Regions from separate parts of the Paenibacillus sp. FSL R7-0198 genome, predicted to be linked through region 1. Evidence: predicted binding sites of a transcription regulator. Region 1 holds the regulator's gene; the other holds the start of a gene.
The links. The regulator CtsR, encoded in region 1, represses protease genes until heat stress. The targets are predictions, from matches to a motif close to ATGGTCAATAAAGGTCAAACA.
Positions count from the first base shown of each region.

Region 2: clpP (ATP-dependent Clp endopeptidase proteolytic subunit ClpP) is a predicted target of CtsR. The motif match lies at 4,379-4,399, and genes of this name have one in related genera.

Region 1 is NZ_JBBOCB010000001.1:2,826,576-2,836,569, forward strand. It holds gene MKY87_RS12295 (protein arginine kinase) at 1-725, opposite strand, end outside; gene MKY87_RS12300 (UvrB/UvrC motif-containing protein) at 754-1,278, opposite strand; gene MKY87_RS12305 (CtsR family transcriptional regulator) at 1,310-1,771, opposite strand; gene MKY87_RS12310 (GNAT family N-acetyltransferase) at 2,235-3,410, opposite strand; rRNA gene rrf (5S ribosomal RNA) at 3,590-3,706, opposite strand; rRNA gene MKY87_RS12320 (23S ribosomal RNA) at 3,782-6,709, opposite strand; tRNA gene MKY87_RS12325 (tRNA-Ala) at 6,920-6,995, opposite strand; rRNA gene MKY87_RS12330 (16S ribosomal RNA) at 7,104-8,656, opposite strand; gene MKY87_RS12335 (molybdopterin-dependent oxidoreductase) at 9,367-9,994, shown strand, end outside.
Region 2 is NZ_JBBOCB010000001.1:3,862,247-3,872,240, reverse strand. It holds gene tpiA (triose-phosphate isomerase) at 1-301, opposite strand, end outside; gene MKY87_RS16760 (phosphoglycerate kinase) at 338-1,519, opposite strand; gene gap (type I glyceraldehyde-3-phosphate dehydrogenase) at 1,671-2,678, opposite strand; gene MKY87_RS16750 (sugar-binding transcriptional regulator) at 2,785-3,810, opposite strand; tRNA gene MKY87_RS16745 (tRNA-Arg) at 4,237-4,311, shown strand; gene clpP (ATP-dependent Clp endopeptidase proteolytic subunit ClpP) at 4,488-5,084, shown strand; gene MKY87_RS16735 (stalk domain-containing protein) at 5,251-6,348, opposite strand; gene MKY87_RS16730 (SIMPL domain-containing protein) at 6,736-7,488, opposite strand; gene MKY87_RS16725 (HPr family phosphocarrier protein) at 7,645-7,914, opposite strand; gene whiA (DNA-binding protein WhiA) at 8,173-9,111, opposite strand; gene MKY87_RS16715 (gluconeogenesis factor YvcK family protein) at 9,118-9,994, opposite strand, start outside.

The DNA of each region.
Region 1 (9,994 bases):
TGCAGGTTCTCGATGACTTCCTGTTCGGTCTGTCCCAGTGTAATCTGGTTCGAGATCTGAAACAGGTTACCCATCGCCTCACTGCCTTCACCGTATATCCCCCTTACAGTCAATCCCACTTGGGAAACTGCGGTTAAAATACGGCCAATCTGCTGCGTCATCACCAGGGCAGGCAGGTGCATCATAACCGATGCTCTGACACCTGTACCTACATTAGTAGGACAGCTGGTTAAGTATCCTCTGCGATCATCAAAAGCATAATCCACGTGCGCTTCAAAAGCATCATCTATTGCAGAAGCTTTCTCCCAGGCTTCTTTCACCTGGAACCCCGGATAGAGGCACTGGATACGAAGATGATCCTCTTCATTAATCATAATACTGACAGACTCATCCTCACTGAGAATAACCGCACCATTTCTGGATTCATTCGCAAGACTTGGACTGATGAGATGTTTCTCCACCAGCACCCGTTTGTCGAGTTCGTCAATATCGATCAGATCCAACGTATGAAAATCCCCAAAGGCATGAACGTCATCGTATTGAAGTACTTCGCTCAGCTTATTCAGCACCTCTTCCGATTGCTCATTGGAAGCCAGCATCGGAAACGGAACATGCTGAAGGTTGCGCGCAATCCGGACACGGCTGCTAATGACGATTTCGGAATCAGCCGCATCACTGCGCATCCAGTCGCTGAGCGCCTTCTCTGTAAAGCGCAGATTAGGCATTACGCATCCCTCCTACTCATGACAAACTTTACTCCTGAGCTATTCCTTTTTCAAGTCCTCTGATCTGGTCACGGATCTGAGCCGCCTCTTCAAATTCCTCTTGGGCGATGCTCTCCTGAAGCTCACGCTTCAGATCAGCGATTTGCCGTTTCACCTTGATGCGACCACCAGCTCGTGCAGGCACTTTGCCTACATGGGACGTACTACCATGAACCCGCTTGAACAAAGGGTCCAGACGGCTGTCAAAATATTTATAACATGAACTGCAGCCAAATCGGCCTATCTTGCTGAATTGTGAGTACGTCATACCACACTCTTCACACTGAAGTGCTTTTGCAGGTGGTGTTCCTGCCGATCCACTTTTGCCGGCTGGATCAAAATCAAGCAACCCGGACAACAAGTTGTGAATGGAAAACCCGCCTGCTGTCCCAGGGATCATTTCCCCTTTTTCACGGGCACATGACTCACAAATATGGAATTCCGTCTTCTCTCCATTTACAATCTTCGTAAAATGAAGTGTCGCCGGACGTTTATTGCATTCTTGGCACAGCATATTGATGTACCTCCTTTGACCCCGATAGTTTTCATTTACCGAGCAAAGATATTAACATCGCCTTCAACATTCTGGCACGAATTTGATCCCGGTAAGGAAGTTTGACTAATATAACCTCTCTAGATACAGCAGCTCGCATCAACCCGGCTTCCCGCTTGCTCAAGAAGCGTGCTTCTTCCAATTGATAGATCAGACCTTCGGCAGCTGTCTGCCCGATCTCTTCACCAATACTATGGTGCAAATGATTATGCAGAGCTGATTGGGCCGGTAATTCAATGCGCTGTATGCGAACATAACCACCACCGCCGCGTTTACTCTCTACCAGGTATCCCTTCTCGAGTGTAAAACGTGTGCTGATGACATAATTGATCTGGGAAGGTACACATGAGAATTGATCTGCCAGATCATTACGCTGAATTTCAACCATTCCTTCGGGACTTTCATGCAAAATACTCTTCAGATATCGTTCGATAATATCAGAGATATTACGCATCCAATCATCCTCCACTGTCTGAAACGTTAAGTCAATAAGGACCCACACGCCCCCACAGAGTACACCTTCTCTACCCATTTAACCAATCAGGGAAACAGCGAATCTTGCTTCCACAGGTGTCAACAGGAGAGCGAAGGAAGCACGAAGGTCCTTTAATATTCCCTTGATCCTCCGATGAGATGAATCCCGTATATTGGCGATCATGCATCAGATTGTTGAAAGAAAGCTACTTAAGTATTAAACCTTTAGTTGACTTTGACTTTCTTTGACTTTATAACCATTATAGCATATTTTGTGGTTTTGCCAAGTGGGGTCACTATTCATTTTTTACGATTTTACACGAAATATTCCCCAGACACAAAAAAACCTCCCCAAAATTGCTGGAGAAGTCCATTTGTCTTTCAATTACGTCGTATTTCTATATAAGCTCATCCAGTTAAATGGAGCAATGGTGAATAGGTTATCAGAAGAAATCGAGTAAATAGGTTTCCCGTTCAGGAATCGCCTGTTCCAAAGCCTTGATTGCTGTGTTCGGTCCGTGAATTCTTCCCATTCGTGCCATTTCCGTTGGTCTGCGATATCCCATCATCACTGCAGTAAGGGACTGAATATCTAACTTAATAGTCTGATCATCAGTAATTGGCTCCGAAGTTTTCCATATGGACGCTGTTCCATTCATCGCTACGTTTAATTGCCATACTCCTTCATTCCACGGAGCGTGGGTATCCTCTACCTGTAGAACAATCTGCACCGGTGAGTCCTGGCTTGCAAATGGATACTGGGATATAAACTGCTCTACACTAACGATACGCGCCATAAAATAAGGTACGATCTCTTGCTGAATCCGTGGGTTATCCAATTGGAAAGCAAGCGTATCACTGGCAGGTGCCTGCAACGTAACTTCCTGGATCATGGAATCATGATTGGCAATGAAGGTCCACAGCCCTTGTCTAGCCTCTTCATTCAGATAGATGATCTCTTTAATGGTAAACTTATTTTCCTTAACCTCATATAAAAGATAACCTTGTGCTGCATCAGCTTCATCGTAATATACAGCCTTCTGGCTGGTCCCATTAACAAGAACTGAATTCTCCCACCTTGCATCATCCCGAACCAGAGTTCCGTTATAACGCTCAGCATAAGCACTGTATACTTCCTTTAATATGCTGAGGCCCGGATCCCCACGCCGAATTGTTCCAGGTGTCGCTTTTTTCATAGGCAAATGAGCTGTAGGTACTTTATAACGTTTAAATTCAACATAAGTCTCCCATCCATACTTCCGATAGAAACCAAAAGAGAATGGATGCAAGAACGATATACTCTGTTTGTTACGATTCATTTCTTCCAACGCATGCTTCAGCAGACCCGCTACCCAGCCTTTGCGTCTATACTCTGGCCAGGTGGCTACACCCGCAATACCGCCCATTTCGAACGATCTGCCATGAATATAGGTTTGAAAAGGAATGATGTGAAGTTTGGCTCCTAGCTGCCCGTCCTCATATACACCCCATATATCCTGTGACGAAAATTGACTCCGCCGTTTTTCTTTTTGTTCCTCACTCATTACTACTTGAAAAGCATATTCGGAAAGTGCCATAGCCGGTTCAAAATCATCTACCGTCAATTTCTGAATTTCCATGTCGTCCTACACCCCATTCGCTAGAGTTATTATCAATCCAAATCATGGCCTGATATGTGATATATGTACCCCTTAGAGTGTGTCAGAGGATTCTTACAAAGTCAAATAAGAGATGCTTTCGCATCCCCTTAAATAAACAAATAAAAACCACCACCGAATAACATCGGCAGTGGTTCTTCGCTTGGCGGCGTCCTACTCTCCCAGGACCCTGCGGTCCAAGTACCATCGGCGCTAGAGGGCTTAACGGTCGTGTTCGGGATGGGTACGTGTGGAACCCCTCCGCCATCGCCACCAAACGCGTAGCTTACATTTCAGAGTGTTGTTCTCTGAAAACTAGATTCGAAACGAAACACGCGAATTACAACTTGCTATTGGATAAGCCCTCGACCGATTAGTACTGGTCAGCTCCATGCATTGCTGCACTTCCACCCCCAGCCTATCTACCTCGTCGTCTTCAAGGGGTCTTACATACTGGGAAATCTCATCTTGAGGGGGGCTTCACGCTTAGATGCTTTCAGCGTTTATCCCGTCCGTACATAGCTACCCAGCGGTGCTCCTGGCGGAACAACTGGTACACCAGCGGTACGTCCATCCCGGTCCTCTCGTACTAAGGACAGCTCCTCTCAAATTTCCTACGCCCACGACAGATAGGGACCGAACTGTCTCACGACGTTCTGAACCCAGCTCGCGTACCGCTTTAATGGGCGAACAGCCCAACCCTTGGGACCTACTTCAGCCCCAGGATGCGATGAGCCGACATCGAGGTGCCAAACCTCCCCGTCGATGTGGACTCTTGGGGGAGATAAGCCTGTTATCCCCAGGGTAGCTTTTATCCGTTGAGCGATGGCCCTTCCATGCGGTACCACCGGATCACTAAGCCCGACTTTCGTCCCTGCTCGACTTGTAGGTCTCGCAGTCAAGCTCCCTTATGCCTTTGCACTCTTCGAATGATTTCCAACCATTCTGAGGGAACCTTTGGGCGCCTCCGTTACTCTTTAGGAGGCGACCGCCCCAGTCAAACTGCCCACCTGACACTGTCCCCGCACCGGATTACGGTACCAGGTTAGAACCTAGATACGATCAGGGTGGTATCCCAACGTTGCCTCCACGCAAGCTGGCGCTCACGTTTCAAAGGCTCCCACCTATCCTGTACAGATCGTACCCAAATTCAATATCAAGCTGCAGTAAAGCTCCATGGGGTCTTTCCGTCTTGTCGCGGGTAACCTGCATCTTCACAGGTATTAAAATTTCACCGGATCTCTCGTTGAGACAGCGCCCAAGTCGTTACGCCATTCGTGCGGGTCAGAATTTACCTGACAAGGAATTTCGCTACCTTAGGACCGTTATAGTTACGGCCGCCGTTTACTGGGGCTTCGGTTCACAGCTTCGGGATTGCTCCCTAACCACTCCCCTTAACCTTCCAGCACCGGGCAGGCGTCAGCCCGTATACTTCGCCTTACGGCTTCGCACAGACCTGTGTTTTTGCTAAACAGTCGCTTGGGCCTTTTCACTGCGGCCCCCTCGTGCTATTCACACTACCGGGGCACCCCTTCTCCCGAAGTTACGGGGTCATTTTGCCGAGTTCCTTAACGAGAGTTCTTCCGCGCGCCTTAGAATACTCTTCTCGCCTACCTGTGTCGGTTTGCGGTACGGGCACCTTCACCTGGCTAGAGGCTTTTCTTGGCAGTGTGAGATCATGACCTTCGCTACTATAATTTTCGCTCCCCATCACAGCTCAGCCTTACAATGTGCGGATTTGCCTACACATCAGCCTTACTGCTTAGACGGACATCCATCAGTCCGCGTCACTACCCTACTGCGTCCCCCCATTGCTCATAACGGCTTACGGTGGTACAGGAATTTCGACCTGTTGTCCTTCGACTACGCCTTTCGGCCTCGCCTTAGGTCCCGACTTACCCTGAGCGGACGAGCCTTCCTCAGGAACCCTTAGGCTTTCGGCGGATCAGATTCTCACTGATCTTTTCGTTACTCATACCGGCATTCTCACTTGTATAATGTCCAGCGCTCCTTACGGTACACCTTCAACCCTTATACAACGCTCCCCTACCCCTGATGCAAAGCATCAAGCCATAGCTTCGGTGGTGTGTTTAGCCCCGTTACATTTTCGGCGCAGAGTCACTCGACCAGTGAGCTATTACGCACTCTTTCAATGGTGGCTGCTTCTAAGCCAACATCCTGGTTGTCTGTGCAACTCCACATCCTTTCCCACTTAACACACACTTGGGGACCTTAGCTGATGGTCTGGGCTGTTTCCCTTTTGACAATGGATCTTAGCACTCACTGTCTGACTCCCGGAAGTAAGTCTATGGCATTCGGAGTTTGACTGAGCTTGGTAACCCTTGCGGGCCCCGCACCCAATCAGTGCTCTACCTCCACGACTCTGTTTTCCGAGGCTAGCCCTAAAGCTATTTCGGGGAGAACCAGCTATCTCCGAGTTCGATTGGAATTTCTCCGCTACCCCCACCTCATCCCCGCATTTTTCAACATGCGTGGGTTCGGGCCTCCAGTGCGTGTTACCGCACCTTCACCCTGGACAGGGGTAGATCACCCGGTTTCGGGTCTACGTCCACGTACTAAGTCGCCCTATTCAGACTCGCTTTCGCTGCGGCTCCGGCTCTTCACCTTAACCTTGCACGGGAACGTAACTCGCCGGTTCATTCTACAAAAGGCACGCCATCACCCCTAAAACGGGCTCTGACTTTTTGTAAGCACACGGTTTCAGGTTCTATTTCACTCCCCTTCCGGGGTGCTTTTCACCTTTCCCTCACGGTACTGCTTCACTATCGGTCGCTAGGAAGTATTTAGCCTTGGCAGATGGTCCTGCCGGATTCATACGGGGTTTCACGTGCCCCGCACTACTCGGGATCCGTCTCGGAGGGAACCAACTTTCAACTACAGGGCTTTTACCTTCTTTGGCGGGCCTTTCCAGACCTCTTCGCTTAACCGGTTCCTTTGTAACTCCATGTGAGACGTCCCACAACCCCAAAGAGCAAGCTCTCTGGTTTGGGCTTCTCCGCGTTCGCTCGCCGCTACTGACGGAATCACTATTGTTTTCTCTTCCTCAGGGTACTTAGATGTTTCAGTTCCCCTGGTATGCCTCACACTAACCTATGTATTCAGTTAGGTGTAACTGGAAATTACCCCAGCTGGGTTTCCCCATTCGGACACCCCCGGATCAAAGCTTGCTTACAGCTCCCCGAGGCAGTTTCGTTGTTCGCCACGTCCTTCATCGGCTCCTAGCGCCTAGGCATCCTCCGTGTGCTCTTAGTAGCTTAACCATTTTGTTCCGGTTTTGACTGCTCGCTCCCCTTGTTTTGCTAGCGCAAAGCCAAAAGTCGCTCCCATCCAATACCATCACAAAAGCAATTTAACTACCTTTATACACTTCACTTGTTTACACAAGTTCAGCTTAAAGGATTGTTCTAATTCGCGTTTGTTTCGTTTCGATATCTAGTTTTCAAAGAACAAGCCAAATAGATGAAATTGTTTGGTGGAGCCAAGCGGGATCGAACCGCTGACCTCCTGCTTGCAAGGCAGGCGCTCTCCCAGCTGAGCTATGGCCCCTCAAATTCCATCAAAACTGAACAAATGGATAAGTAACTGTGTTGCTGTTGCAGGTTCTAAGAACCTGCTTATTTGAATGTTTCCGTTGCAGGAAACGATTCTCCATAGAAAGGAGGTGATCCAGCCGCACCTTCCGATACGGCTACCTTGTTACGACTTCACCCCAATCATCTATCCCACCTTCGGCGGCTGGCTCCTTGCGGTTACCCCACCGACTTCGGGTGTTATAAACTCTCGTGGTGTGACGGGCGGTGTGTACAAGACCCGGGAACGTATTCACCGCGGCATGCTGATCCGCGATTACTAGCAATTCCGACTTCATGCAGGCGAGTTGCAGCCTGCAATCCGAACTGAGACCGGCTTTGTTGGGATTGGCTCCATCTCGCGATTTCGCAGCCCGTTGTACCGGCCATTGTAGTACGTGTGTAGCCCAGGTCATAAGGGGCATGATGATTTGACGTCATCCCCACCTTCCTCCGGTTTGTCACCGGCAGTCTATCTAGAGTGCCCACCCGAAGTGCTGGCAACTAAATATAAGGGTTGCGCTCGTTGCGGGACTTAACCCAACATCTCACGACACGAGCTGACGACAACCATGCACCACCTGTCTTGAATGTTCCGAAGAAAAGGTACATCTCTGCACCGGTCATTCAGATGTCAAGACCTGGTAAGGTTCTTCGCGTTGCTTCGAATTAAACCACATACTCCACTGCTTGTGCGGGTCCCCGTCAATTCCTTTGAGTTTCAGTCTTGCGACCGTACTCCCCAGGCGGAGTGCTTAATGTGTTAACTTCGGCACCAAGGGTATCGAAACCCCTAACACCTAGCACTCATCGTTTACGGCGTGGACTACCAGGGTATCTAATCCTGTTTGCTCCCCACGCTTTCGCGCCTCAGCGTCAGTTACAGCCCAGAGAGTCGCCTTCGCCACTGGTGTTCCTCCACATATCTACGCATTTCACCGCTACACGTGGAATTCCACTCTCCTCTTCTGCACTCAAGTCACCCAGTTTCCAGTGCGATCCGGGGTTGAGCCCCGGGATTAAACACCAGACTTAAATGACCGCCTGCGCGCGCTTTACGCCCAATAATTCCGGACAACGCTTGCCCCCTACGTATTACCGCGGCTGCTGGCACGTAGTTAGCCGGGGCTTTCTTCTCAGGTACCGTCACCTTGAGAGCAGTTACTCTCCCAAGCGTTCTTCCCTGGCAACAGAGCTTTACGATCCGAAAACCTTCATCACTCACGCGGCATTGCTCCGTCAGGCTTTCGCCCATTGCGGAAGATTCCCTACTGCTGCCTCCCGTAGGAGTCTGGGCCGTGTCTCAGTCCCAGTGTGGCCGATCACCCTCTCAGGTCGGCTACGCATCGTCGCCTTGGTGAGCCGTTACCCCACCAACTAGCTAATGCGCCGCAGGCCCATCCCCAAGTGACAGATTACTCCGTCTTTCCAGTTTCCTTCAGGCGAAGAAAACAATTATTCGGTATTAGCTACCGTTTCCGGTAGTTGTCCCAAACTTGAGGGCAGGTTGCCTACGTGTTACTCACCCGTCCGCCGCTAACCATCAGAGAAGCAAGCTTCTCTTCAAGTCCGCTCGACTTGCATGTATTAGGCATGCCGCCAGCGTTCGTCCTGAGCCAGGATCAAACTCTCCAATAAAGTATTGAAAAGAGCGATAAGCTCATTTTGAATCTGACGATTCATTGTGAATCAAAAGTTACTATCCATTTGTTCAGTTTTCAAGGAACTTGTATGTCCGTTTATGTTGATGTTTGTCAACCGGACAGGAATCTTATCATATCATGTTAACTAACTTACTGTCAACACTTTGTTTTCGTCACCTTTCAAATGATTATGACAATCAATCGTTTGAAGCGACAAGAAATAATATATCATGTAGCGATTTATTTAGCAAGCATTTTTAATCAACCTTTTGATATCATGATATCTTCATCTTCGGAGTCTTGTCTCCAACCTGTATTCGACAGATTAGCACATGATCTGAACAAGTGAAAGGCTACCCTTAAAGTGCATTACATATAAAAGAAATAAATCATTTCTATAATACTGCCTTCTATAACCACAAGTAATAATGTCTAGATGAGTTTTAGTTAGAGCCCCGATCGGGATAACGATCCTTGCCCTTCTGTTGGTTTGAAGAAAGTGATCCAAAAACTCTATAATAAGGTATATAGATATAGGGATAAGGTTAAGCAGTCAAGTATACTACTTTCATAAGTAGCCTATGCACAATCGTATAACTATCTCGCATAGCACCTTTACACAGATCACGTACTCCATTCACAGCTAGCTATTACATATCAAAGTTCTGAATAAACTCATTACTAACCTATATGGGGTGATCGCAATTGAAACAATGGTTGAAGAACATGCGCAAAGGTTACGGCAAAAAGTTGGTTTCCATCCATGCTTGGAATGCCTGGATTGTTGTGATCCTTGCTATATCAGGTCTTATGCTGGTAGGCGGCTTTTGGCGAGAGATACTCGGAATTGGGCGTGTATGGTTAAAGTGGCTACATATCATCGTTGGGCTAGCTATGCTGGCACCCGTGGTATATTACTTGATTTTAGCCGGAAAGCACTGGAAGCAGCTTCGTAATAGACCTTGGCAAAGGGTGAACACCATCTTTGTTCTTGCGCTGTTAGTAGGCTGGCTACTCTCGGGTATTGTATTATGGCAGTTCAAGCTGGCTGGACCTCGATGGTCGAATGCTGCACTTCTGATCCATGACCTGCTGACTTGGGTGGGCTTACCTTATATTATCTATCACTCCATCACTCGGACCAAATGGTTAAAGGACCCTGCACGTCGTGCGGTTAAAACTACTACAACTTCAACAAAAACTCAAAATACAGCTGATCCATCTGATTCAATATCGGATGAAAAAGAAACTCCGGCTGCTATATCTTCTTCACAGTTTGATCGCAGTTCCGAGAGAGATCCCCTCAAATCTGAGGAGCGACCTCAACCGTTGT
Region 2 (9,994 bases), 1.0 Mb from region 1:
AATATTGACGGCGCTCCGAGTGACCAACGATGACATAATCCACACCCAGGTCTTTCAGCATTACACCGCTGATTTCGCCTGTGAATGCACCATTATCTTCAAAATGAAGATTTTGTGCACCAATTTTGATGTTTGTGCCTTTAACGGCTTCTACCAGGGATGGCAGATTTGTAAACGGTGCGCAGATTACAGTTTCCACGCCTTCAACTTCCGCTTTTCCTTTAACTTCCTGAATGAAGTCATTGGATTCGGAAACCGTTTTGAACATTTTCCAGTTACCTGCGATAATCGGTGTTCTCATGGGTTTCAACTCCTTCATGCTATAGACTACTAAAACTTACTTGTCGTTCAATGCCACTACGCCTGGAAGTACTTTACCTTCCATGAACTCGAGCGATGCTCCGCCACCTGTAGAGATGTGGTTCATCTTGTCAGCCAATTTAAACTTCTCAGCTGCTGCTGCGGAGTCACCGCCACCAATTACAGTGTAAGCTTCTGTCTCAGCGCAAGCTTCCGCTACTGCACGAGTACCGTGGGAGAATGGCTCGATTTCAAATACGCCCATTGGTCCATTCCATACAACCAATTTGGAGTTTTTGATTACGTCAGCATAGATCTCACGTGTTTTAGGACCGATGTCGATACCTTCCCAATCTGCTGGGATGCCATCGATGTCAACGATTTGTGTGTTTGCTTTCGCACTGAAATCGTCAGACACTACGATATCTACCGGCAGGTAGAAGTTTTTGCCCAGTTTTTTCGCTTTTTCGATAAAACCGAGAGCAACATCAAGTTTGGATTCATCCAACAAGGATTGTCCAATCTCATGTCCTTGTGCTTTGAAGAACGTGTAAGTCAGACCGCCACCGATGATCACGTTGTCTGCAATGTTCAGCAGGTTGTCGATTACATCGATTTTGTCCTTAACTTTGGATCCACCAATGATAGCTGTGAAAGGACGCTCAGGGTTGGAGATTGCTTTACCCAACACTTCAAGTTCTTTCTCCATCAACAAACCGGACACTGCTGGAAGCAAGTGAGCGATTCCTTCAGTCGAAGCGTGTGCTCTGTGAGCCGCGCCAAACGCATCGTTAACAAAAACGTCAGCCAGTTCAGCAAATTGTTTTGCCAGTTCCGGATCGTTTTTCTCTTCGCCAGCGTGGAAACGAACGTTTTCAAGCAACAATACGTCGCCGTTGTTCAGTTCAGCGATTTGAGCTTTAACAGCGTCACCAACAGAATCGTCAGCTTTAACAACGGTTTTACCAAGCAATTCAGACAAACGCTCAGCTGCTGGAGTCAAACGCAAGGATTCAACCACTTCGCCGTTAGGACGACCCATGTGGCTTGCCAAAATGACTTTAGCGCCTTTTTCAATCAAGAAGTTGATTGTAGGAAGCGTTGCACGAATACGTTTGTCATCTGTAATTTTACCATCTTCGAGCGGCACATTGAAATCTACACGGACAAAAGCCCGTTTTCCTGTCAATTCGATATCGCGTACACTTTTTTTGTTCATCTGTATTTCCTCCGCACCCATGTATTTGGTGGACCAATCAAGAGCTAAAATCCCTTGTCAATCCTGGTGTTTTTGAGAAATTTGCAAAATGTAGATATATAAAGAGCGGAAACAATATAGCATCTGTTTCCGCTCTATTTTATTTCAGATATTACTTAATCATTTTTGCAAAGTGCTCCAAAGTGCGAACCAATTGTGCAGTGTAGGACATTTCATTGTCATACCAAGCTACAGTTTTAACCAATTGTTGGTCGCCAACAGTCAGAACTTTAGTTTGAGTTGCATCAAACAGGGAACCGAAAGTGATTCCTTGGATATCGGAAGATACGATTTCGTCTTCTGTGTATCCGAAAGTTTCTGGATCGGAAGCTTCTTGCATAGCTGCGTTAACTTCTTCAGCAGTTACTTTTTTGTTCAGAACAGTTACGAGCTCAGTCAGGGAACCAGTAGCTACTGGTACACGTTGAGCTGCACCATCAAGGATGCCTTGCAGTTCTGGGATTACCAGACCGATTGCTTTAGCAGCACCAGTTGTGTTAGGGATGATGTTTTCAGCTGCTGCGCGAGCACGACGGAAGTCACCTTTAGGGTGTGGAGCATCCAACGTGTTTTGGTCGCCAGTGTAAGCGTGAATTGTAGTCATCAAACCTTGAACGATTCCGAATTTGTCTTGCAGTGTTTTTGCCATAGGTGCCAGGCAGTTTGTTGTGCAAGATGCGCCGGAGATTACAGTTTCAGTACCGTCGAGGATTTCATGGTTTACGTTGTAAACGATGGTTTTCATGTCGCCAGTAGCTGGTGCGGAGATAACAACTTTCTTAGCTCCACCTTTCAAGTGTTTCTCAGCTGCTTCTTTAGTTGTGAAGAAACCAGTACATTCCAGAACGATATCTACGCCCAGGTCGCCCCAAGGAAGTTCTTCCGGGTTACGGTTAGCCAATACTTTAACTTCTTTGCCGTTCACTTTGAAGAAGCCATCGTGTACTTCAACATCGCCATCGAAGCGACCTTGAGTTGTATCATATTTGAGCAAATGAGCGAGCATTTTAGCATCAGTCAAGTCGTTGATTGCTACTACCTCGATGCCTGCTACATTTTGAATACGGCGGAATGCCAAGCGTCCAATACGTCCAAAACCGTTAATACCTACTTTAATCATGAGTAAGTTCCTCCCAAGTTTTGATTAATTTTTTATGAAACTTATATATTCAAGACAGACGGTGAAGTCCGTCAAGACAACAATAGTTGTGATGCAAAGTAAACCCTTATTCCATTTCAGCAACGATGACTTCGGCAGCAGCCTCATCAATAATCAGAATATCTTCCTGACCAAATCGCAACACGGAGTGAATGGCAGCAGCTTTGCTTTTGCCACCTGCAATTCCAATCACGACATCGGTTCGTTCAATATCCTGAAGTCGCATACCCAGTGTAAGCATGGTATGTACCACCTTACCCTGATCATTAAAGTAATAACCGAAAGATTCAGATACGGCTCCTTGCTCCTGAAGTTCATCGATAATCTCCGTCGCAAGTTTACGTCTTGTCGCCATCTCCACGGCATCACCAATTCCATGAATTACAATCCGCGATTTCCGAATCAGCTGCAGAATCTCCTGAACACTGGGGTCCTGGATTAATGATTCGTAGGCATGATCACTAAGCAAATCCGGTACATGCAGGAGTTTGTATTGCGCTCCTACCCGTTTTGCCATTGTGGATGCAATCGTATTTGCCTGAATTTCAAGGCTTTCTCCAAGTCCACCGCGTGCCGGTACGAACCAGACACCTTTGAGCGATGTTGGCGGAGTCAGTTGCTCTGCGACTTCGGCCGTTGTTGATCCGCCAGTAACGGCGACAACGTCGTTGTCACTCATGATATTGCCGAGAGCCTTCGCTCCGGCTCTGCCCAGTTCCCTTTTGGCAAATGGAGAAACGTCCGAATCACCAGGAACCACAACTACCTTTTGCAGACCGTAGGCTTGCTTGATGCGCTCTTCCAGCTCGGATAATCCGAACAACTCTTTGGCTACGGGCTCTAACTGCTGCAGCAAATCATACCCTGCCTCGCTGATCTTCATTCCTGCACTGTCAATTTCAATAAGTCCCTGAGCCTTTAACAGATCGGTCTCAGCCCTCAGAACCCGCTCGGTCATCTGCATGGAATTAGCTAACGTTCTCCGTCCGATCACATCCGATAACATGATCTGTTGCAGAATCGTATACCTCTTTTTCAAGATATCCATGAGATCAGGCAGAAGCTGCTTTTGTACTTCTAAAATCGTTCGCATGCTTTCCACTCCCGCAAGTTCTCGTTCTAAGCTCTCTTTCGTGGCCCTAAAACGTCCCGGGTTAACTTTTTAAGTCCCACGTCTATTCTACCTAAAACTGACGTGACATGCAAGTGTTTCAACGTGTTATTTCGACACGCATTCAGCGTTTGTACGCGCCTATTTTCACAATCCTAGACTTCCATGATCAAGGACTAGCTCACGCATACCATATATAGAAGAAACAAATGAATTCAATCTACATATCGCTCAGAATCACATTTCATACGGCATGTCCAAAACCTCTAATAGCATTTACTTAAATGCACTCTTTATCCACTCTTCTTCATCATGATCATTTTTGGGTTAATCCAAACCAATACCACAACGAACTGCTTGCAATTAAATATTTCATGAGCTATAATCATTATTGCTGTCACATAATGTGCGCCCGTGGTCCAATGGATATGACGTAGGCCTCCGAAGCCTGAGATCCAAGTTCGATTCTTGGCGGGCGCGCCATTTTTATTTAACAGCTCATAACCCATTTAACCAATGAAACCGGAAAGGTTTCTTTTTTTTGCAAGTTAGTTTGACTTTCTTTGACTTTTTGTTTGGAATTGTTTATTATGTGGGTAATACGGTAACAGTTTAAGTATAAACACCAATAACATTTACATTCCAAGGAGGTTTTTCACGTGAGTTTTATTCCAATGGTCGTTGAACAGAGCAACCGGGGTGAGCGCGCCTACGACATCTACTCCAGATTGCTGAAGGATCGTATTATTTTCCTTGGTAGCGATGTTAATGACGTAGTGGCTAATGCCATTATGGCACAGATGTTGTTCCTGGCTGCGGAAGATCCGGAGAAAGACATTCACTTATACATCAACAGCCCAGGCGGATCGATTACAGCCGGTATGGCGATTTACGATACAATGCAATTCATCAAACCGGATGTATCTACCATCTGTGTAGGTATGGCGGCTTCCATGGGTGCATTCTTGTTGAATGCCGGTGCAAAAGGTAAACGTTTTGCATTACCAAACAGTGAAATTATGATTCACCAACCACTTGGTGGTGCACAAGGTCAGGCTTCTGACATCGAAATCCGTGCTCGTCGCATTTTGAAAATGCGTGATACGTTGAACCGCATCATCTCTGAGCGTTCAGGTCAACCTCTGGAGCGGATTGAGAAAGATACAGATCGTGACTACTTCATGAGTGCTGCTGAAGCTGCCGATTACGGTATCATTGATAAAGTTATTGAAAACGTAGGTTCCCAAGGAATCTAAGTGTTAGTTAGACCACGGTCTTCGCGTTAATATATCAATACCTAACGTAATCAGCAACACCTCATTGTGTTGTCTATACGAGAAGAAGCCCTCATCATGATCATGATGAGGGCTTCTTTTTTCATTTTATAAGAAAAATAACTTAAGAGTGCATAATAATGATTCTTTATTTGGTTCCCGTTACATCGCTAAATGGTTCTGTGCCTTTAGGAAGAATCTCTTTATACGTAAATGGCATTTCAGGGAATCCCTCTGCGTACGCTGTATACTCATACAGCTGGAAGAACACGACCACACCCGTTGGTGTAACATAGAAATCCTGATCTTTATTTAACCCTTTATACCCATCGAGGTATCCACCGCGGGCTTTCAGTTGCTCGCCCACTTTTTTACCCAACGTCTCACGCATGGTTTTGTTATTTTGCAGCACATCATCTAATGTAAGCTCCTTACCTGTGTCCAGTGCAAAGGTGTGGCCCGTACGGTATGTCATACCATGAGCGCCAGCATAATCTTCGTATCGTTGTGTAATGAGTCCCAGCACGCCTTTTTCGTTGTACGTCACTACATAAGAGCTCTCAAATGCATATGGACGGTTGGCTGTAGCACCGCCGAATTCAGATGTCTGTTTCTTGAAGTCAGCTACATAAGCATCCACTTCGTCTTTCAGCACTTTGTTGATGGCCGCTTCAGCTTCTTTGCTGGCAAGTCCACTTACCTGCGGATATTGAACATCTACTTCAGCATTTTTCACAGTGACATTAACTGTGGCCGCTTTAACTGTCACGCTATTTTGTTTCACCTTGCTGAGTGTTAACGTTTTGGTTTTGCCATCCCAATTTCCCTGTACACCCAGATAATCTCTCATTGCCGAGAATGGGATATATAATCGACCCTGAATCAATTTTGCTTCCACCTGAGGGTAATAACCGTTAATGTAAACGTTTGGCTGTCCATCCATCAAGCTAACAGTCATCGCATTGTTGGCTGCTGTTACCGTATATGACTTGGTTTTGGCATCATATTTCAACGTACCGCCCGCTACATCTTTGACCGCTGTCAGCGAGACCCAAGTCGATCCACCTTGAAGAAGTCCTTTTTGAGTCAGTGTTTTCCCACCCGATTTCAGAGTTACCTCAGCCGGGGTTGTCACTTTTGAGGATACAGAAGCCGCCTGTACCGAACTATCCTGCCATACCGAACCACTACCTACAATAATTCCTGCTGCAAGCAACGCACTTGTCCATTTTTTCCATGATGTCATATATAAAACTCCTCTCTGAATTCACAATTAGGTATCATTGCGTATGTAATCTTGACCTGTTCGCATATCTCATACGCTCACCTCTTTATTATAATTAACCCAATTTCGGAAAGGTTTACAGCTCGAGTTACAATGTTGATGAATATGAGACGGAAAATATAAGGGGATATGACCTTTTTGTCACGAACAACTATACAAAAAAGATACCAACAAACAACATTTCACGTTGCTTCAAAAAGGGTTCCCTCCTATCAAACTTCATTAAAGTTTGCTTTTCCAACAAAAAAGACTCTGTCCACAGGACAAAGTCTTTGTCATTATTTCGTTGTACCCTTCAAATGAAACTTGTAAAGGTTACTTGAGCTCACAATCCTGGTTCACTCTTGTTTATTTCATTTCATACGTAATATTCAGGATTGTACTTACTTTAACCTGGCCTGTTTCAATCTCCGTGCCACCTGCTGTATCTTGTGCTTTGGACATTAAAGCCTCGCTTGCATAGAATACAGGCACATTGGCATCACCTTGGCTCACGGAAAGAACAGCACCCAGTTGACGTTTAACTGCTTTTGCAATGGCGCCAGCTTTCACATCTGCATTGGCAACAGCCTTCTCAATCACTTGGGACTCATAAGTTTCCGGATTTTCTACAGTAAAGCGCACATTCTCAATATTGTTGGCACCTGCCCCTGAAGCAGCATCGAGCAACTCGCCGATCTTGTCCATCTGACGATACGTGACTGTCAGTGTATGGTGCGCTGTGTATCCTTTAATTTGTTGTCCGTCTTTTTCGCTATACGTATAGTTGGGTTGTACAGAGAACTGACTGGTTTGAATGTCGTCTGCACTGATCTTCCACGTATTCTTCAGCAAGTTGGATACCTTTTGAACTTTGGCAGCATTCGCTTTTTGAGCAGATGCAGCTGTCTCTGCAGTACTGTTCACACCAATGGACAGATAAGCAATATCAGGCTTCACCTGAATCTCACCTTTACCCACGACATTAATCACATTCTGTTGTACGCCTTGAACCTCTGCAGCATAAGCATAGTTTCCTGGCGCAACCCATGCGGTTCCTCCTACAAGCAACGTACTTGCCACCAGCACTGCACCAAACGGTTTCATCCATTGTTTACCCATCACGATAGCCTCCTTATGTGTTAACATCTCAAACTTTAATCGATTTGATACCTTAACAGACGGGACAAATTCCATAATGTTGCACTTGACGATAGCAAATACCTCAATAACGCAAAAAAGCCCCTTTCGGGACTTCTTCATTGGATTGATCATATCTTATTGGTTTTCGAGCTCTTCCTTGCTTACCAGACTAACTAAAGCGTTTACAGCCTGTTCGGCATCCGCGCCTTCTGCACTAATCTGGATTTCCGTACCTGTGCTAATCGCAAGGCTCATGATCCCCATAATACTTTTTGCATTAACTTTTTTGTCGTCCTTCTCGACGAACACTTCAGACGAGTACTTATTCGCTTCTTGAACGAACAGTGCCGCAGGTCTGGCATGGAGACCCGTTTTCAAACGGACAACTACCGGGTGCTTTGTCATGGAAACTTACCCCCTATTATGAAATCTGGACATTAAATACACAATTATATTTATACAACATTATACCATTAACCCGTGCAGGACACTAGAAGAAAAAACTCAGGGTGCTTTGAAGGACATTATCTTGCCCTATTTCATCTTTTGCAGAGCGCATCCAATGACCTAAGTGAAGTCTCCCAGATCCTTAACGGGTATAACTTTCCCGACCGTTTCTGTTCAGCAGAAACAGCCGACCTTGTTACTTTACCCTACGACGTCTTAACCATAACGTTCTGTGCGCACTTTCTCAGCCAGCTCATCAATTTTACGAAGCCGATGGTTTACTCCCGACTTGCTAACAGTACCCTTAAGGAGTTCGCCCACTTCCTTCAAATTGATATCTGGATGAGCCAGTCGAACCTCCGCCACCTCGCGAAGTTTCTCAGGCAGTGACTCCAGACCAACTTCTTTTTGCAACAAACGGATATTATCGATTTGTCTTACCGCCGCTCCAATTGTTTTATTCAGGTTGGCAGTCTCACAATTGACAATCCGGTTAACGGAGTTACGCATGTCTCGCATAATCCGTACATCTTCAAACTTGAACAAGGCCTGATGAGCACCAATGATGCTGAGCAGCTCAATGATTTTCTCGCCTTCCTTAATGTATAGGATGAATCCTTTTTTCCGTTCTATACACCGGGCATTCAGATGAAATTCATTGGCCAGATCAACCAGCGCCTGACAATGCTCCTCATACATGGACGCAATCTCCAGATGGTACGAGGAACCTTCCGGATTATTAACCGATCCACCGGCCAGAAATGCACCGCGAAGATAGGCCCGTTTACAACAGTTCTGCTGAAACAGCTCCGTATTAATTCCTGGCGTAAACAGAAAACCTTCCGATACAATATGAAGACTCTTGAGAATCTCCTGTACCATAGTTGGAATACGAACAATATATACATTGTTCTTTTTCAGCCGCATTTTTTTGCGGACCAGTAATTCCGTATGCACTTGAAAATGCTTTTTAAGCAGAGAGTATGCCCGTCTTGCAATGGCGGCATTCTCCGTCGAAATATCCAAGATTACTTTTTTATTCGATAACTGCACTGCACCAAGCATACGGATGAGGGCTGAAAGTTCCGCCTTTTCGCAGCACGGTTCGCTCTCGATCATGGTTAACTCTTTTTTGGTCTGTGCTGCAAACGACATGGGACTTCACCTCTTCCGTAACATCCAATTTTGTACCAGCTGGTAGATGTGATGACTTAACTTGTCGGCATCATGACGCAGATAAGTCTTGAACAGAACAAGAGTATCTGCAACCACCTGATAGCCGGCACTTTCGAGTACATTCATATCCAGTACAACCGGTTTTGCTCCTTTTTCCGCATACTTATTCTGCACTTGCAGCGGAATATCCCCATTATTTACGATAACATAGTCGAAGAGCTGATGACCTATATGCTCGTGTACCGCCTTAAGGTGGTCACTTACCGTATAGTTATCCGTTTCTCCCGGCTGTGTCATAACATTACAGATAAACATCTTCACCGCATCAGCCTCTACCACAGCTTCTGCAAGCTTAGGTACAAGCAGATTGGGAAGGATGCTTGTATATAGGCTGCCTGGCCCGATCAGAATGGCGTCAGCTTGACGAATAGCCTCTACCGCCTCTGGCAACGGCTCCACGTGATCCGGTTCAAGGAAAACACGTTTGATGCGTCCGCCTGCCTCGGGGATTTTGGATTCACCTGTAATAATTGTGCCATCTTCCATCTCGGCATGCAACACAACGGCCTGCCCAGCTGCTGGCAATACCTCACCTCGAACGGCAAACACGCGGCTAAGCTCCCGCACTGCGGTCACAAAGTCGCCCGAAATATCCGTCATTGCAGCCAAAATCAAATTTCCCAAGCTGTGGCCTGCAAGCCCCGCGCCTGTATTGAAACGGTACTTCAACATATCTGAAAGCAATGGTTCTACATCAGCCAGTGCCGTAAGCACGTTGCGAATGTCGCCCGGAGGCGGCATCTGTAGCTCATTGCGCAGGATGCCTGAACTTCCACCGTCATCTGCTACCGTGACGATGGCC